DNA from 4 places in the Brevibacillus sp. BC25 genome. Region 2 is predicted to be linked to each of the others. Evidence: predicted binding sites of a transcription regulator. Region 2 holds the regulator's gene; each other region holds the start of a gene.
The links. The regulator LexA, encoded in region 2, represses DNA repair genes until DNA is damaged. The targets are predictions, from matches to a motif close to CGAACATATGTTCG.
Positions count from the first base shown of each region.

Region 1: a site for LexA is predicted at 2,521-2,534, ahead of PMI05_RS00270 (DNA repair exonuclease). Genes of this name have one in related genera too.
Region 3: a site for LexA is predicted at 2,072-2,085, ahead of ruvC (crossover junction endodeoxyribonuclease RuvC). Genes of this name have one in related genera too.
Region 4: a site for LexA is predicted at 1,512-1,525, ahead of PMI05_RS27255 (carbohydrate kinase). Genes of this name have one in related genera too.

Region 1 covers NZ_AKIX01000003.1:44,502-48,555, forward strand. The annotation lists gene PMI05_RS00255 (TetR/AcrR family transcriptional regulator) at 1-558, opposite strand, end outside; gene PMI05_RS00260 (M23 family metallopeptidase) at 663-1,670, opposite strand; gene PMI05_RS00265 (DJ-1/PfpI family protein) at 1,876-2,427, shown strand; gene PMI05_RS00270 (DNA repair exonuclease) at 2,564-3,691, shown strand; gene PMI05_RS00275 (ATP-binding protein) at 3,688-4,054, shown strand, end outside.
Region 2 covers NZ_AKIX01000028.1:62,053-66,106, forward strand. The annotation lists gene PMI05_RS06470 (UvrD-helicase domain-containing protein) at 1-171, opposite strand, end outside; gene crcB (fluoride efflux transporter CrcB) at 210-575, opposite strand; gene PMI05_RS06480 (DUF896 domain-containing protein) at 672-869, opposite strand; gene PMI05_RS06485 (LysM peptidoglycan-binding domain-containing protein) at 946-1,284, opposite strand; gene lexA (transcriptional repressor LexA) at 1,447-2,070, shown strand; gene PMI05_RS06495 (DUF456 domain-containing protein) at 2,121-2,606, opposite strand; gene PMI05_RS06500 (DUF4269 domain-containing protein) at 2,715-3,290, shown strand; gene PMI05_RS06505 (SOS response-associated peptidase) at 3,287-3,976, opposite strand.
Region 3 covers NZ_AKIX01000061.1:4,346-8,399, reverse strand. The annotation lists gene ruvB (Holliday junction branch migration DNA helicase RuvB) at 1-893, opposite strand, end outside; gene ruvA (Holliday junction branch migration protein RuvA) at 898-1,515, opposite strand; gene ruvC (crossover junction endodeoxyribonuclease RuvC) at 1,512-2,012, opposite strand; gene PMI05_RS17745 (hypothetical protein) at 2,318-2,509, opposite strand; gene PMI05_RS17740 (hypothetical protein) at 2,642-3,727, shown strand; gene PMI05_RS17735 (BofC C-terminal domain-containing protein) at 3,813-4,054, opposite strand, start outside.
Region 4 covers NZ_AKIX01000125.1:25,490-29,543, reverse strand. The annotation lists gene PMI05_RS27270 (DoxX family protein) at 1-95, opposite strand, end outside; gene PMI05_RS27265 (FMN-dependent NADH-azoreductase) at 171-797, opposite strand; gene PMI05_RS27260 (MarR family winged helix-turn-helix transcriptional regulator) at 933-1,379, opposite strand; gene PMI05_RS27255 (carbohydrate kinase) at 1,568-2,668, shown strand; gene PMI05_RS27250 (pseudouridine-5'-phosphate glycosidase) at 2,672-3,598, shown strand; gene PMI05_RS27245 (VanZ family protein) at 3,676-4,054, opposite strand, start outside.

The DNA of each region.
Region 1 (4,054 bases), on a different contig from region 2:
AAAACGGGCAATCGCTTCTTCCGGCTTCTGTAAATCATCGAGCAAAAATTGAAAAAGGAATCCGTCGATTGCAGAGTAAATGAGTGAGATTGCGGAGTCTTCGTCGGTGGTCAATGAGGATTGTTCTTCGCGCTGCAACCGTACGAGCATACGAGAGATGAGCTGATGCAGACGGGACCGAATCACTTTTACCTGATCACCAAACGCAGGAACGTACATGGCCTGTACCTGCAAGTCATACCAGAGCCGATGCAACTTCCGATCCTCTTGTAGACTTCGGCACAAGACACGGGCTAGAGCAGCTGACCATTCGTCAGATGGAGCTGCGAGCACTTCGCGTTCCAATTCCTCGATAAAGCGTCCTTTGTAGCTAGAGATTACAGCGAGCAAAAGCTCTTCTTTGTTTGCAAAGTAATAATGCAGAATGCCGAGTGAGACACCAGATTCCTTGGCAATGTCGCGCAAGGAAACATGTGCATACCCTTTTTCAGCCAGACAAGCAGTCGCTTGCTCAATCAAAAATGCCCGTTTTGCTTCGGCTTTTTTCTGGGTAGTCACTTTCTCACCTCTTTTTTGGACGACTGTCCAGTTTTTCTGTTTTTATTGTATTTTTACGGACGATTTCTGTCAATGAAAAGAGCTGCCCAAAAAAAGAAGCGGCTTCATTGCCGCTTCTTTTGCCGCTCCCAGCGTCGTAAATACGGATAAGGATCAAATGACCAATCTGCGCCACCTGTTTCGCGGTACATACCGTAGTGCAGATGGGGAGGGAATTTGCCTGAGGTGCCAGGCTTCCCATATCCGGAGCTGCCGATATATCCGATGACTTCTCCTGGCTCCACAATGTCACCCGGCTTCATTCCCTTTTTAAAGGAGGACAGATGTGCAAAGTAATGGTACACATTGCCCATGTCACGCATGCCGATTCGCCATCCGCCATACCTGTTCCAGCCGATTACCTCAATGACTCCGTAGGCTGTGCTGAGTACAGGGGTGCCGTGACTCGCAAAAATATCGGTCCCCTCGTGGATACGACGCCCACCCCAGCCGCGCGGAGCACCCCATGTACTACGGTAGCTGTATTCGTACCTCGCGGGGATAGGAAAATGCCGCTCATCTAGGTCCAGATGTTGATACTTTGCATACACCTGCGCGAACTGCCTGATCGTCTTCACGGAACGATCCCGCTGGTAGTACGACCAGAGACCAATTTGCCAATCTTCGTGGGAGAAGCCGTATTGGGATAGGTAGTGAACCAAGGTAGTGAGTGCATCGAGATCGTTATGACGATCTGCGACACCATCGCCATCTCCATCGATTCCGATCCCTTTAAAAAAATGGATGGATACCGGATTCGTATCCTCTGCATCAGGATTGAATGCACCTGCCCAACGTTCGCTTGGAATGTCCACAGCTGTTAGCCGCGAAACGTTTTCTTGCTCCTGCTTCTTCCGGCGTATTTTCATGGTTCGCTCGTATTGATCAATGGCCGCTAAATAATTCCACGGAATGCCGTACATCGATTCCAAGCGCAAAAAAACTTGCAAGCGCTCTAGAAGAACCGGGTCTTGCTCATTGGCGGACGGAGCAACTCCGGCGACGGATTCTAGTGGTGAAATAGCTGCAACCACGCACAAGCTGATCTGAATGATTAGGCGGAAAACTCGCATGCCGTCTCCCTCCTGCCTCGTAGTCTTTTGTTGTAGTTTCTACCAGTTGGAGTGGATTATCCAAGATACTTTTGGAAAGCTTTTTGGCTGTTGGCGAGGAAAGTTTTGTAAATTTGCAGGAAAGGAGGCAGGAGCACACCGTACAGCCAAAGAATTGAAATCAGGAGGAGTGATTCCTTAAAAATCGACCTGAGGAGGCTGTGTGATGAGCAAAAAAGTGTTGATTGTAACAGGCGACGCTGTAGAGGCACTGGAGGTTTTCTATCCGTATTACCGCTGCTCGGAAGAAGGGTATGAAACGGTCATTGCAGCACCAAGCGTGAAAACCCTGCACACCGTTTGCCATGATTTCGAAGCACACAGTGAGACATACACAGAAAAGCCAGCTTATCAGCTTCCCGCCCATGTTGCATTCTCAGACATTAACCCTGAAGCGTTTGACGCCTTGATTATTCCCGGTGGACGAGCACCTGAGCATATCAGGCTCAATGAGCACCTGAAGCCGATTGTGGCGCACTTTTTCGAGACGAACAAGCCAGTCGCAGCCATCTGCCATGGCTCTCAAGTATTGACCATTGTTCGCGAACACTTAGCTGGACGTGAAATCACAGCTTACCAGGCATGCAGACCTGATGTAGAAGCGTGCGGGGCGATCTACCAAACAGAAACGCTCCATGTCGATGGCAATCTTGTTTCCGGACATGCATGGCCAGACTTGCCAGGCTTCATGCGTGAATTCCTCCGTTTGCTCAAGTAAAAACCAAGTCCTCCAAACTTCCGTCATTGCTGGCGGAAGTTTTTTCGTTCTGACAGATGCTTTTCATCCAGCCTTTTCCTCTGTATCATAAAGGGAAAGTATGTTCGTCTGTTTCATGTGAGGAGTGGATTTGATCGTGCTGTCATTTATTCATACAGCGGATGTCCATCTGGATGCGCCGCTTCAAATGTTGGGGGAGCGATACGAGCTACGTCAGGATGATTTTCGTCAAACGATGAAAAGAATCGGTGACCTCGTTCGGGAAAAGGAAGCAGACTTCTGGCTCATTGCCGGAGATTTGCTCGAATACCACGGGGGAAGACGATCAACTGCGATGTTTTTACGTGATCTTTTTGCCAGCATCGCACCAATCCCTGTCGTGATCGCACCTGGCAATCACGATCCGTGGCGAGCGGATTCGTTTTATCAAACATTGGAATGGCCAGGGAACGTCTACTGGTTTACACCGGAGTGGGGTGTGTACGAATTTCCCGAAAAGTCGTGTGTAATCTACGGCTGGGGCTTCGGGCAGCCACATGTGTACGAGTCGCCACTCGATACGTTTCCAGGCAAATTGGAAGGGTATGCCCATCATCTGATGGTTCTGCATGCTAGTGTGCTTTCCAATTTAGGAGACGAAGAGCATCATCCGTATGCGCCTGTTACCTTGCAGCAGCTCGTACAGACGGGCATGGACTATGTTGCGATGGGACACATCCACAAGCCGGAGCAATTCATGCATCCCGTCAAAAAACAACCGCTCGCAGCTTACCCAGGCTCTCCAGAAGGATTGACGAGTAAGGAAGTGGGAGAACGAAATGTTTTGTATGGAGAGCTGGATCATGATGGCAGATTGCAGCTCACGGAGATTCCTGTCCAGTCACGTAAAATTCGAAAGCTGGAAATCGAAGGGAAAGGAGTCGAAACCACTGAGCAGCTCATTGACCGGATGGAGCAGCAACTCGCAGAGGAACAGGATTCCGATCTGATGTACATCACGCTGACAGGGGAACGTGCTGCGCATTTTCAGCCTCCCTTGTCCGTCCTTCAACAGCGATTTTCCCGTTTTTTTATGCTGCAGCTGACAGACCGGACCTGGCCTGATGTAGATGAGGACAAGCTGATCGCAGAGGGTGGTGTCTGGGGGAGATGGCTTTCCAAGCTGGCAGAGGCGGAGTCCCGTGCCCAAAATGAGGACGAGCGAGAAATCGTCAGGTTAGCCAAGCAAGAGGCTTTGGCGCGGATTGGAGGGACCATTCGATGAAAATTGAGGAGCTAGTGCTGGGGGGCTTCGGAAAATGGCAGGATGCTACCTTTCGTTTTGCTCCAGGCATCAATCTGTTTTATGCCCCCAATGAGTCAGGAAAATCAACGATCCTACAAGGTATTTTCGCTGCCTTGTATGGAATGAAGCGCGATTACGTCAAATCAGCAAGATACTTGCCTGAATATGAAAAATACCGTCCGTGGCAGAGTGGTGCGTACGAAACGATCATTACGTACAAATTAGCGGGCAAAACCTATCGCCTGCATCGTCAGTTGACGAAGGAACGGGAGGAGGCGCGCCTCTTTTTGGACCCCGAATGGACGGAAATGACTGAGCTTTATTTGGAAGACAGACGCAAGG
Region 2 (4,054 bases):
TTCGAGGTAGCGTAAATCCTTAGCCTTATTATAGTTAACGACCTGTTTCACATAGTCATCTGTTGCCTCGCGAATATCATTGCGAAGCTGCTCCATTTCTTCGTCGATCGCTGAAATTGTTTCATCCAGCTTTTTTTGTTCCCATTCATAATCACGATGCTGTGTACTCACATTCATTCCCCCTCACATGTATCGTGTCATTGGACGTATTAGGACCATTGCCTAGCCAACCATATTCCAACCGCACAAGAAAGTAGTCCGACTCCCAAACTGAGAAGAGCGTACAAAGTGCCACGCAACAGCTGACCTTCTCCCCAAAAAGAGACCACTTCCAAGGAGAAGCTAGAGAACGTCGTAAATCCTCCCATAACCCCCGTTGCAAATAAAAGATAGAGTGTCGGAGATAAAATGCCACGTTCTTTCCCCAGCACGAACAAGATGCCGATGATCAAAGATCCACAAACATTGGCGATCCAAGTTCCCCACGGCCATCCCGGCTGATTCGCAAGCAAAGACAATAGGTAGCGCAAAAGTGAGCCAACTGCTCCTCCAACCGCCACAGCTATCCACGCCATCGCTTTCCCTCCCTGAATATCAAAGCGTTATGTATGTCACAGAAAAAGACACCCTAGCGTCAAGCGAGGATGTCTGTCGTATCAGTAATTGTTATCTTACTGTTTTGGTTTATTTTCTTCAAGGTCTTCCACATAACGGATGGAATCCAAATTTGCTCTCAATGAAAGCTTAACAGCGTCAATGTACTTTTGGCGCAATGCTTTTTGTTCGAGCTTTTCCTCTTCGGTCAAACCTTCTTCGCGAGATTTTTTGACCAATTCGTTAATGCGTTTAATTTCTGCGTCAGATACCACTGCTGGTTCCTCCCACTCTGTAGTAGTGCCGCTTCATTATACCACATTCGAATGATCCCGCAAGACAGCCGAACACTTACGGAGTATCAGGAAGGATGAGAGTCTGACCTGGGTAAATCCTGTTGCTCTCTAAACCGTTCGCATCTTTAATTTCTATTATATAGTCGCGAACATCCATATGCTGATCTGCATTGTATTGAACAGCTAACGACCATAGGCTATCTCCAGATTGTACGGTTACTTCTATACCTTGTGGCTCCTCCATTGGCGAAGAAGCAAACACTAGTTCGGTCAATAAGTAAAAAAAGAGAGTAAATGTAATAAGAAACAAGAGAGCTTGTCCTCTCGTGATACCAAAACGAACACGACGTTCTTCTTTTTTCTCGAAACGATTTTGTTCTGTCGATGAATTCATAATAATGGCCTCCTCACAAACATACGTTCTGATCACTTGTAACCTCATGATAAATGAGAACATATGTTCATGTCAACAAAGAATCGAACTTATGTTTGTCGAACGCAAGCTCCCATGGTATAATATAGGAAAATATGTTCGAGAAATCAGGGGTGTCTTTCTATGTCAAAATTATCGAGTAGACAACAAGCCATCATCGAGTTCATACGAAAGGAAGTTCGTGATAAAGGATATCCTCCTTCTGTACGTGAAATTGGGGAGGCTGTTGGACTAGCTTCCAGCTCAACGGTACATGGGCATTTGGCACGCTTAGAGAAAAAAGGCCTCATTCGTCGAGATCCTACCAAACCTCGCGCCATCGAATTGCTATCAGATGAAGATCGTTTTCAAGACAATTTCGAAGACTCTGTCGTCCGTGTGCCAGTAATCGGAAAAGTAACCGCTGGACAACCGATCACTGCCATTGAGGATGTGGAAGAATACTTCCCGCTTCCAGACAATATCGTGACTTCTGACAAGGTCTATATGCTGCGCGTCTCCGGGAACAGTATGATTGATGCCGGGATTCTCGACGGAGATTACGTAATTGTTCGCCAACAGCACGTAGCGAACAATGGTGACATTGTCGTAGCCATGACAGAAGAAGACGAAGCAACCGTCAAAAGATTTTTCAAAGAAAAGAACCACTTCCGTCTCCAACCGGAAAATGCCACGATGGAACCGATCATTCTGGAGCATGTCACCATTCTCGGTAAAGTCATCGGTGTATATCGACTCATTCACTAATTTCCACGTAAAAAAGGACAGCCTCGGCTGTCCTTTTCGTTTTCCGTATGTTATCTGGCGACAAAAAACCAGATGATCATCGTAACTTGCAATATGACTTTTACGACCGCACTGCCCAAAAATCCGATCAGTGAGCCTACGCCCGCTTTCACTGCTCGCTCCATCGACTGCTTCTGCACCATCAACTCTACGAGGACGACGAATACGAACGGCAAGATCAACATACCAAACGGTGGGAATACGAAGATCCCGAGGATAATTCCAACCGCAGCAGCAATGGACGACCACTTGGACCCTCCGTACCTTTTTACGAAGTACATGTTCGTGAGCAAGTCAGCACCATAAAGTAGAATACTTAGAACGACCATTCCCCACCAAAAGGATGCGGGCAATCCCGCTCCTGGATCTGCAATGAAAAAGTGATAGAGCAAAAAGCCCGCCCACAGTAATATCGTATCAGGTAAAACTGGTAAAAAAATTCCTGCGATGCTTAGCAAGAACAATAACACAACCACTACCCACAAAAATATTTCCATCTACTACACTCCCTTCATCTAGGTATACGAGTGATTACCGATTTCGTTGCGTACTTATTCACTTTTGTCTAAACTATTTTAAAAGAAAGTAGACATGGAGGTAGTCTCTTGAGAAATTGGCATGATCTCTCTTACTTGAGCAGAGGAACGATGCGCCAAAAAGCGGCGTGGGAAGCGATTCAACAGACGCACATCATGGAGGTACTATCCGATTATCGTCCAGTGCTTGCCGGAACCATCCCATTAGACATTGACGTCAAGCAAAGCGATCTGGACATTATTTGCGAGAGTCATGATCTGGAACAGTTTGTGCAGGCAGTTCGTACAGCATTTGGCTGCTTGCCCGGATTTGAAGTGACACACCTAGATGTAAAAAGTACTCCCACGTGCGTTATTTCGTTTTTCACAGCTGACTTTTGGTTTGAATTGTTTGCTCAACCGGTAGCTGTCGAAAAGCAAAACGCCTATCGTCATATGGACATCGAAGAACGACTGTTAGACATAGGAGGCTTGGATGCGTACCAACATATCAGAGCTCTGAAGCAAAGCGGCATCAAAACAGAGCCTGCATTTGCTCAATACTTTCATATTCCGGGTGATGATCCATACGAGGCTTTGTTGCATTTGGAGCCGTTAACCGAACAGGAATTACGCCAAAGAGTTCAGCTCCTACGAAAGGATTAATCTTCAAACAAAGAACCGATCTCTACTTCTTGAATACAGGAAGGATCATCATTTTTGGGGCTTCCCACTTTAGTGGATACCGGATACACCATCATCTCGCTGGAATCATAGGGGGTAAACAGCGACTGGAGCTGCAACCGATCATACTTCTCCCGATCAAGCCACAAGTCCTCATCATCTTTCTTTAAGATGACAGGCATTCGCTCATGTATACTCTCGATGAGCTCATTCGCCTTTGTCGTAACAATCGTGCAGGTATGTACTTTTTCTCCCTCTTGATTCGTCCACGTATCATACAAGCCAGCAAAAGCAAATGGTTCCCCGGTATTCAACATGATCCGCATCGGTTGCTTCCCTGTGATGCCGTTCATCCACTCATAAAAGCTGTCAGCAGGAAGAATGCATCGCTTTCGGGCGAAAAGCTGTTTGAATGCGGGCTTTTCATTTAATGTCTCGCAACGCGCATTGATCATTTTGTAGCTGCTCTTCTCATCGGCAGCCCACGACGGCACTAACCCCCATCTCAACTGACCCATACGTCGCTCGCCGCGATCAGCAATAATCGCTGGAATGAACTGACCCGGTGCAATATTGTACCGTGGCTTTGCATCAAATGGAATGACTTCGATTTGGAACCGTTCCTTCCATTTTTCCAAGTTCGTTACGAGAGTAAAACGGCCACACATGCTTTTCCCCTCACATCCTTCCATACTGGACGTCTGCTTTTTTCTTCTATTTTACTGTTTCACACGATGTGTCATTTC
Region 3 (4,054 bases), on a different contig from region 2:
ACATCTTCCACCGTTTGCGACTCTTCTCCGATTGTTGCTGCGATCGTATCCAGTCCAACCGGTCCGCCGTCAAAGCGATCAATAATCGCTAGCAATAGTTTATGGTCGATATGATCCAGACCGCAGGTATCCACTTGCAATCTTTCCAGCGCTTCTTTGGCAATCTCTGTTGTAATGACACCTTCGCCTTTTACTTGAGCAAAATCGCGAACCCGCTTCAGCAAACGGTTTGCCACCCGGGGTGTTCCCCGTGAACGTCTGGCAATCTCCTCTGCTCCGCCTTCTCGAATGACGACCTGCAGGATGTCGGCTGCACGGGAAACGATAAAGGTCAGTTCCGGGACTGTATAAAACTCGAGGCGATTTACAACCCCAAAGCGATCTCGAAGCGGCGCAGACAGCATGCCAGCTCGCGTCGTGGCCCCGACCAATGTAAACGGCGGCAAATCCAAACGGACGCTGCGAGCACTTGGCCCTTTACCGATAATAATGTCCAGCGCAAAATCCTCCATAGCCGGATATAGAACTTCCTCGACGCTTCGGTTGAGCCTGTGAATCTCGTCAATAAACAGGACATCCCCTTCTTGCAAATTCGTCAAAATCGCTGCCAAATCACCCGGACGCTCAATTGCCGGACCAGACGTCGTGCGGATATTCACACCCAGCTCATTTGCGATAATTTGCGACAAGGTCGTCTTCCCTAGACCAGGCGGACCATACAGCAGTACATGATCCAGCGACTCTTTCCGCATTTTGGCTGCTTCAATAAAAATCTTCAGGTTTTCCTTCACGTGCTGTTGACCGATGTATTCGTTTAAATAGCGAGGACGGAGGCTCAGCTCCGCCGCATCTTCTTCCCAATTCATATGCGTCGTGATGATCCGAGAATCCAAAATCCTACCCCCTCATGAGCAACGCAAGCCCTTGTTTGATGAGCTTTTCTACACCATCGCCCTCTTTTGATTTCTCAGACAGCGTGTTTCTGATTTTTTGCAGTTCACCATCAGAGTAACCCAGTGCAGTCAATGCATCGAGTGCTTCGTTCAGTGCAGACACAGCTTGCTCGCCTGCTGTCAAATCACCCGCTGCAACAGTCAAAATCGCAGATGGTGTGTACCCTACCAATTTATCCTTTAAATCGAGGATAATGCGCTGGGCTGTCTTTTTCCCAATCCCCGGAAATTTCGTCAAATAGGTAACATTCTCCTGTTGAACCGCCATCACCAGCTGCTCAGGCGTCGCCGCAGCCAGAATGGCCAATCCGCCCTTTGGACCGATTCCGCTAACATCAAGCAGCTTGCGGAATAAATCGCGTTCGTCACGGGTAGCGAAACCGTACAGCAGAATGGCATCCTCCCGCACATGGTGGTGGGTAAACAATTTAGTTTTGCTGCCTTCATTTCGAACGAATTGATACGGGTTTGGACAAAACAGTCGATAACCAATTCCGCCCGTTTCGATAACTATGTATTCCGAATCGAGATAACTAAGTGTACCTTCTACAAAATCAATCATTTCTGAACCCCTTCCGAAATGGAAATGAACGCGCGAAACTGTGCGTGCGTAATAGCAATGCCCAATGCGTCCGCCACGTCGTCAGGCTTTGGTACTTCTTTTAACCGCAATAAAAGCTTCGTCATTTCCTGTATTTGCTTCTTCTCTGCTCCCCCGTATCCAGTCACGGCTTGCTTGACCTGCATTGGGGTATATTCATAGACCGGCACACCAGCCAGCTCTGCTGCAAGTATAATAACCCCTCGCGCTTGACCGACTGTAAAGGCCGTCGTCACGTTTTTATTAAAGAAGAGCTTTTCGACGGACATTTCATCGGGACGATATGTTTCCAGAAGGCTCTGCATCGCCTCAAAAATCTGTTTCAATCTAAGTGGCACTGGCAATCCTGCTTCTGTCTGAATGCTTCCATATTGGACGGGACGCAATTGGCTGCCCTCTTTATCCACAACGCCGAAGCCAACAATCGCAATGCCAGGGTCAATTCCTAAAATGCGCATAGTCCACTCTCCGTGAGCAAAGATTCTACTCTCTACTGTAACACAAAGCATCCGAAAAGCGAACGTGTATTTCCATTTTATAATCAAGTTCAAATAGTCGACTTTTCAGCACCGAGAAAGTGGCGAGAACCTGAAAAAGGAGGAGCGGAGTGTAGGTACCTACATGAGCACCGGACTTTGAAGGTGAACGTCTCTTTCGATGTCGTATTATCCAACAGGATTACTTCGTGATCAAAAGTCGACTTTTTGAACAACCTTATAAAAAACCCGCTTCCTCATTAAAGGAGCGGGTTATACGGTGTCTGTTAGTGTTTGTTCATTCCGAATGAATCCGACACATCATGCTGCATGTGGGCATAGTCGTCTACGCCACTCTGCATGTGCTCTTTGATCTTGTTGATCTGTTGGTAATTGAGCTTGTTGTGCCCCTGGTTCAACTGAACGTACAAACGCTGATGGAACTGGTCTTTGTAGCTACCTCTAGGCATGGTAGACATGGTCTAAAGACTCCTCCTTCGATCACCGTATGAAATCAGTATGGCGTAAGAGCAATGGTGTTATGATACCAAGATTTACGCCACATGAACCAGACATCTTATTGAAACGATAAGCAGTGGAGGTGTTGGTTGTTGCGAAGCAAAGTCCTTATTTTTTGTATATGCCTCTTCATAATCGCACTGTCAATGCCGCACTCTGTGTTTGCCAAGGTCAAGAATGACATCACGGTCACCGTTTCGGTGTCACCTGAGTCCTCCTTCCAAACGACCATGTCCTTCCGTGATCAAAAGCAATTTACGAGGCGACTATTGGGCTCAACTACCGAAGTCGCCTCCTATAACCCGCACTGGGTACGTGCTACATTGACCGTAAAAAAACGAACGTATGTATACGATCACGATGGCCAGCTTTATGAAAAAGAAATGCCTCGTCGTTATGTATTGGCAAAGGAAGTTCGCCAGCGGGTTGAAGAAATGGTCAAGTCCGTAGAGGTCGTCCATTTTGCGCAAGCCATTCCCTGGGAACAGGTGAAAAAAACGTTGAAACGGATGGAGTTCGGTACCGTGATTGATTTGGAAACAGGCCAACGTTTTGATGTCCAGCGCAGAGCAGGTAGTCGCCATGCCGATGTCCAACCGTTGACACGCAAAGATACACAGATCATGAAGAATATTTATCAGGGGAAATGGTCGTGGAAGCGCAGAGCCATTCTGGTAGAAGTAGACGGAACTTATTTTGCAGCATCCATGCACGGAATGCCTCATGGCGCTGGTGCGATTAAAGGAAATGAATTCCCCGGGCATTTTTGCATCCACTTTTTCGGCAGCTCCACCCATCGACGCACAGAGCCCGATCCCAGTCACAGCATGATGATTCTCAAGGCTTCCGGAGCACTTGCGACTACAATAAAAGGGGCGTCTCCTGAAGAGCTCGTCGGCTATTTCCTCACGGCTCTGCATGAGCACGACACCCATGCGATGCGAATGACAACAGACGGATTCTCACTTCCTGAAGGGCTATCCGCGATCGAATCTGTGCGATCGTCAGAAATCGTCATCCCGTCAGACGAACGCGGCCCCTTCTTGATAGAGGTTCCTGTTCGACTCACATACATCGCCCGGGATAGTGGTAATTTTCGACGGACATGGAAGTTTCTTTTGCGCCGCGAAGTACCGGGGGAACGCTGGCGAATCATTGCGGTTGAGCTGAATCCATAGCAATGGAAACAAAAATCCCTTTCCAATCCAATACGTGCTTGTTACACGAAAGGCTCGAAAGGGATTTCTTTTGGTCTACCCGTTTTCATTGGCCACTCCATTGGTATTCGCCATAGGTGGACAATACACTGTTATACTCTGCCAAATTACGAATGCGAATCCCCCGTTTCAGATTCTCCCATTCCTCTTTTGGCAGACTCGCTTCCATTTTTGCAGTATCGATTCGATAAAAGGTTTGCACGACATCTTGTTCAGCAGGCAGACCATGAAAGAGAGTTAGCATGCCGTCCGCAGCTATTCCCATATGTCCATTCTCCTTGCATGCTG
Region 4 (4,054 bases), on a different contig from region 2:
TAACCGCCAAACCAGCCAAACAACTTCTGCGCACCATGACCTGCAAACGTCAAACCGATGACCAAACGAATCAATAACAATCCAGTATCCAACACTTTTCATCTCTCCTTAATTGTTTTTAATTAGTATATCTTTATTTTAAGATATTTGTCCAAAAAGGCTGGCGGGCCTTAAAAGGATTCCGCCAGTTTTGCTGCTTTTTCTACACCAGCTGCAACGAGCTCAGCTGCTTTGTCTTGGAATTGGTTGTGACCTTCTACGATCACTTCGGATACATTGCTGATGCCCCAGAAGCCGAGGATCGTGCGAACGTATTTGTTTGCCATTTCAATCTCAGCCATAGGGCCTTCGGAATAAACGCCACCGCGTGCGCTCAACAGAGCTACTTTTTTGTCGCCCATCAGACCAACTGGACCTTCAGCTGTGTACTTGAATGTTTTGCCTGCTTGGGAGAGGTAATCCATGTACGAGTGCAGAACAGCTGGAACAGTGAAGTTCCACATTGGGAAAGCAAATACGATTTTGTCTGCTCCTGTAAATTGGTTCAGGTATTTGTTAACCAAGTCAGCGCGTTTTTGCTCATCAGCAGACAGCTCGATGCCGTTTCCAGCTTTCCACATAGCAGTCAGCATGTCGTTACCGTAATAAGGGAGGTTTTCAGCAAACAGATCCAACTCAACGATTTCATCGTTTGGATGTGTTTCTCTGTATGTTTTGGTGAAAGCTTCGTACAGCTTTACGCTTGTTGCCTGCTCAACTGGGCGATCGTTTGCTTTAATAAAAAGTACTTTACTCATGAAAATTTTATTCCCCTTCCAATTAGTAAGTCACTAACTTTTAATGTGTAAATCTTGATTTTAAGATTATTACGTATCAGATCTTTTGTCAACACTTTTTTAAAACGATTGTGGTGGAGAGAGGGGACTGCTCATCTAATAAGTAGCCTGAGCAGTACGTCCCAACTTTTTTAGCAGTTCGATTGCTTGACGTTGTTCTTCTGGTGTGAGACCTTCCATCGCTTTCTCAATGGCGAGTTGATGAGGAGGGAAGATTTCGGACAAGAATTGATGCCCTTTATCTGTGAGTTCCGCATAAATGACGCGGCGGTCTGCCGAACAGGGCTTGCGAATAAGCAGTTGCTTCTTTTCGAGTTTGTCCACAACGTATGTGATGTTTCCGCTAGAGATCAATATTTTTTCGCCAATTTGCTGCAATGGTTGAGGACCTTTATGAAATAATACCTCTAGTACCCCGAATTCAGTTGGATTAAGTCCATGCTCGCGAATGTGACGATTGGAGTGAGCGGTAACCCAGTTGTATGACCTTGATAAAACTACAAAAAGATCGAGGGGATCATTTCGCAGTGGTTTGTTAGACATACGGACCCTCCTTTATATCGAAATTTAGATATCTCTAATTTAAGATAATCCTACATGATCATATTCCTATTTGTCAAATTGAGATAAAAAATAAAATGAAAAACACGCCTGTACAAACAAATGTCCCTATGATAAACTTTTGTTTGTAAACGAGCTGTGAAAGCGAAACAGAAGAAAGGAGGATGACCGTGGAAAAAGACATGCAGATCCTTCATCATATCCGGCAAAATCCTTTTATCACGCAACAGGAGCTGGCTGATCTGATTGGCATCTCACGTTCAGCGGTAGCTGGCTACATCGCACAGTTGACCAAACGCGGAGAAATCAAAGGACGGGCTTATGTACTTCGTGATGAAGGAATGATTGCTTGTATCGGTGGAGCAAACCTGGACCGCAAAGCACGCGGCAAGCAACAGGTGCGTCTACAATCATCCAATCCCGTAACGATTATGGAATCGTGTGGAGGGGTGGCACGGAATATCGCGGAGAACCTCGGTCGTCTTGGCTGCAATACGTCACTCATTACCAGCATTGGTGAGGACAAAGAAGGCGAATGGCTCTTGCAGGAGACGAAAAAGCACGGGGTGCACATCAGCCAAGTGTGGCGACTGCCTACACAGCGGACGGGAACGTATACGGCGCTTCTCGATATTGATGGCGAGATGGTTGTTTCCTTGGCGAACATGGATATTTACGATGCTCTCACACCGGAGATGTTCGCGGAAAAATGGTCGCACATTGCAGCTGCCCACGTGATTTTCATCGATACAAACATTCCGGCGGACTGCTTGGCCTACATCATCGAACGATGCCGGGAGGAAAACATCCTGCTCTTCGTTGACCCGGTCTCTTCCATTAAAGCAAAGAAGCTCCCACAGCAATTGGACGGAGTAGAAGCGATTTTGCCGAATCGCGAAGAAGCAGAGCTGATGGCTGGCATGAAGATCACGACGATCGAAGAATGCGCCGAGGCTTGCCGCAAGATCAGGGAACGAGGCGTCAAGCACGTCATCGTGACCTTGGGCGAAGAAGGCATTTACTATCAATCCGAGGACGTTGAGGAGCATATGTCTCCATATCCAACGGAAGTGGTAGATGTAACAGGTGCGGGAGATGCGTTCGCATCGGGAATCTTGTATGGCATTGTAAACGGAGAGTCTTTCCAGAGAGCGTGCCGCCTTGGATTGGCAGCATCCGCTCTGACATTGCAAACAGAGCAGTCCGTATCTCCTCTATTAAAAGCAGAACAATTGGAACTGGCCGTAGAACAATTCGAAAAGGAGCGATAAGAGATGAAACAATATTTGACCTTTACTGAGGAAGTACGCCACGCACTGGAGAACAACCTGCCGGTAGTTGCTCTGGAGACAACGATTATTTCGCACGGTATGCCATATCCGCAAAACATTGAAATGGCAAAAGAAGTAGAGCAAATCATTCGCGACAACGGTGCTGTACCAGCTACGATCGGGATCATGGATGGCAAAATCAAAATCGGTTTGACTGACAGCGAGCTGGAAGAGTTTGCGACGAACAAAAATGTAGCAAAAGTAAGCCGTCGCGACTTCGCGTACATTTTGGCTAGCGGTAAAATCGGTGCGACTACAGTAGCCGCTACCATGATCGCAGCTGAGATGGCTGGCATCCACATGTTTGCAACTGGCGGTATCGGCGGGGTACACCGTGAAGGCGAAATCACTTGGGACGTATCTGCTGACCTGACTGAGCTGGCGCAAACAGATGTAGCTGTAGTATGCGCAGGTGCGAAATCGATCCTCGATATCGGCCGCACACTCGAATATTTGGAAACACAAGGTGTACCAGTTGTGGGCTACCGCACAGATGAATTCCCATCCTTCTTCGCTCGCGAAAGCGGATTTGGCGTAGACATGCGCATCGATACACCGGAAGAAGTCGGTAAGATGATGAACACCAAATGGGATCTGGGACTAAAAGGCGGTATGATTATCGCGAACCCAGTACCAGAATCTGATGCACTGAATCACCAGGAAATCGAGGCTGTGATCCAGAAAGCACTCGCAGAAGCAAAAGAAAACAACATTGCAGGTAAACAGGTAACGCCATTCATGCTCGATAAAGTGAAAAAGCTGACAGAAGGCAAGAGCTTGGCAACGAACATCGCGCTGGTGAAACACAATGCTGAAGTAGCTGCGAAAATCGCGGCAGCTTATCAGAAAGAAGCGAATCAAGGTAAATAAGAGAGATTGAACAACAAAACAGTCAAAGAAAAACGAGCCTCTAGAATCGCTTCTAGGGCTCGTTTCGTTTATTTTACTCACTCCCACCAATGTTGCATTCCACGGATTCCAACGTCCCACAGCTTAGCGTTTCCGGAAACGATAATGGTAATTTCGTTTACCTCGTTAAAAGGCAACTCCCTCAAAGCCTCTGCCCCTTGATAGGATTGTTCGTTTAACTGAGATATTTCTTGTCCATCTACGATGATTTTGGCTTCACCCTTAGAGTCTCCATTGTCGGGAATGCCGAAATAGAAATAAAGCCAGACATTTTTTTGGTTCCCCAGAATATAGTTGTATGTTTTGGTTGATTCCCCTTCACTGCTATACACGTTCATTTTCGGCTCTATTCGCTCACCTGCTACGGTGAAACTTGGGAGGTTCTCAGTCATAGGTGTAGTTCCTGTCACTTCTTTC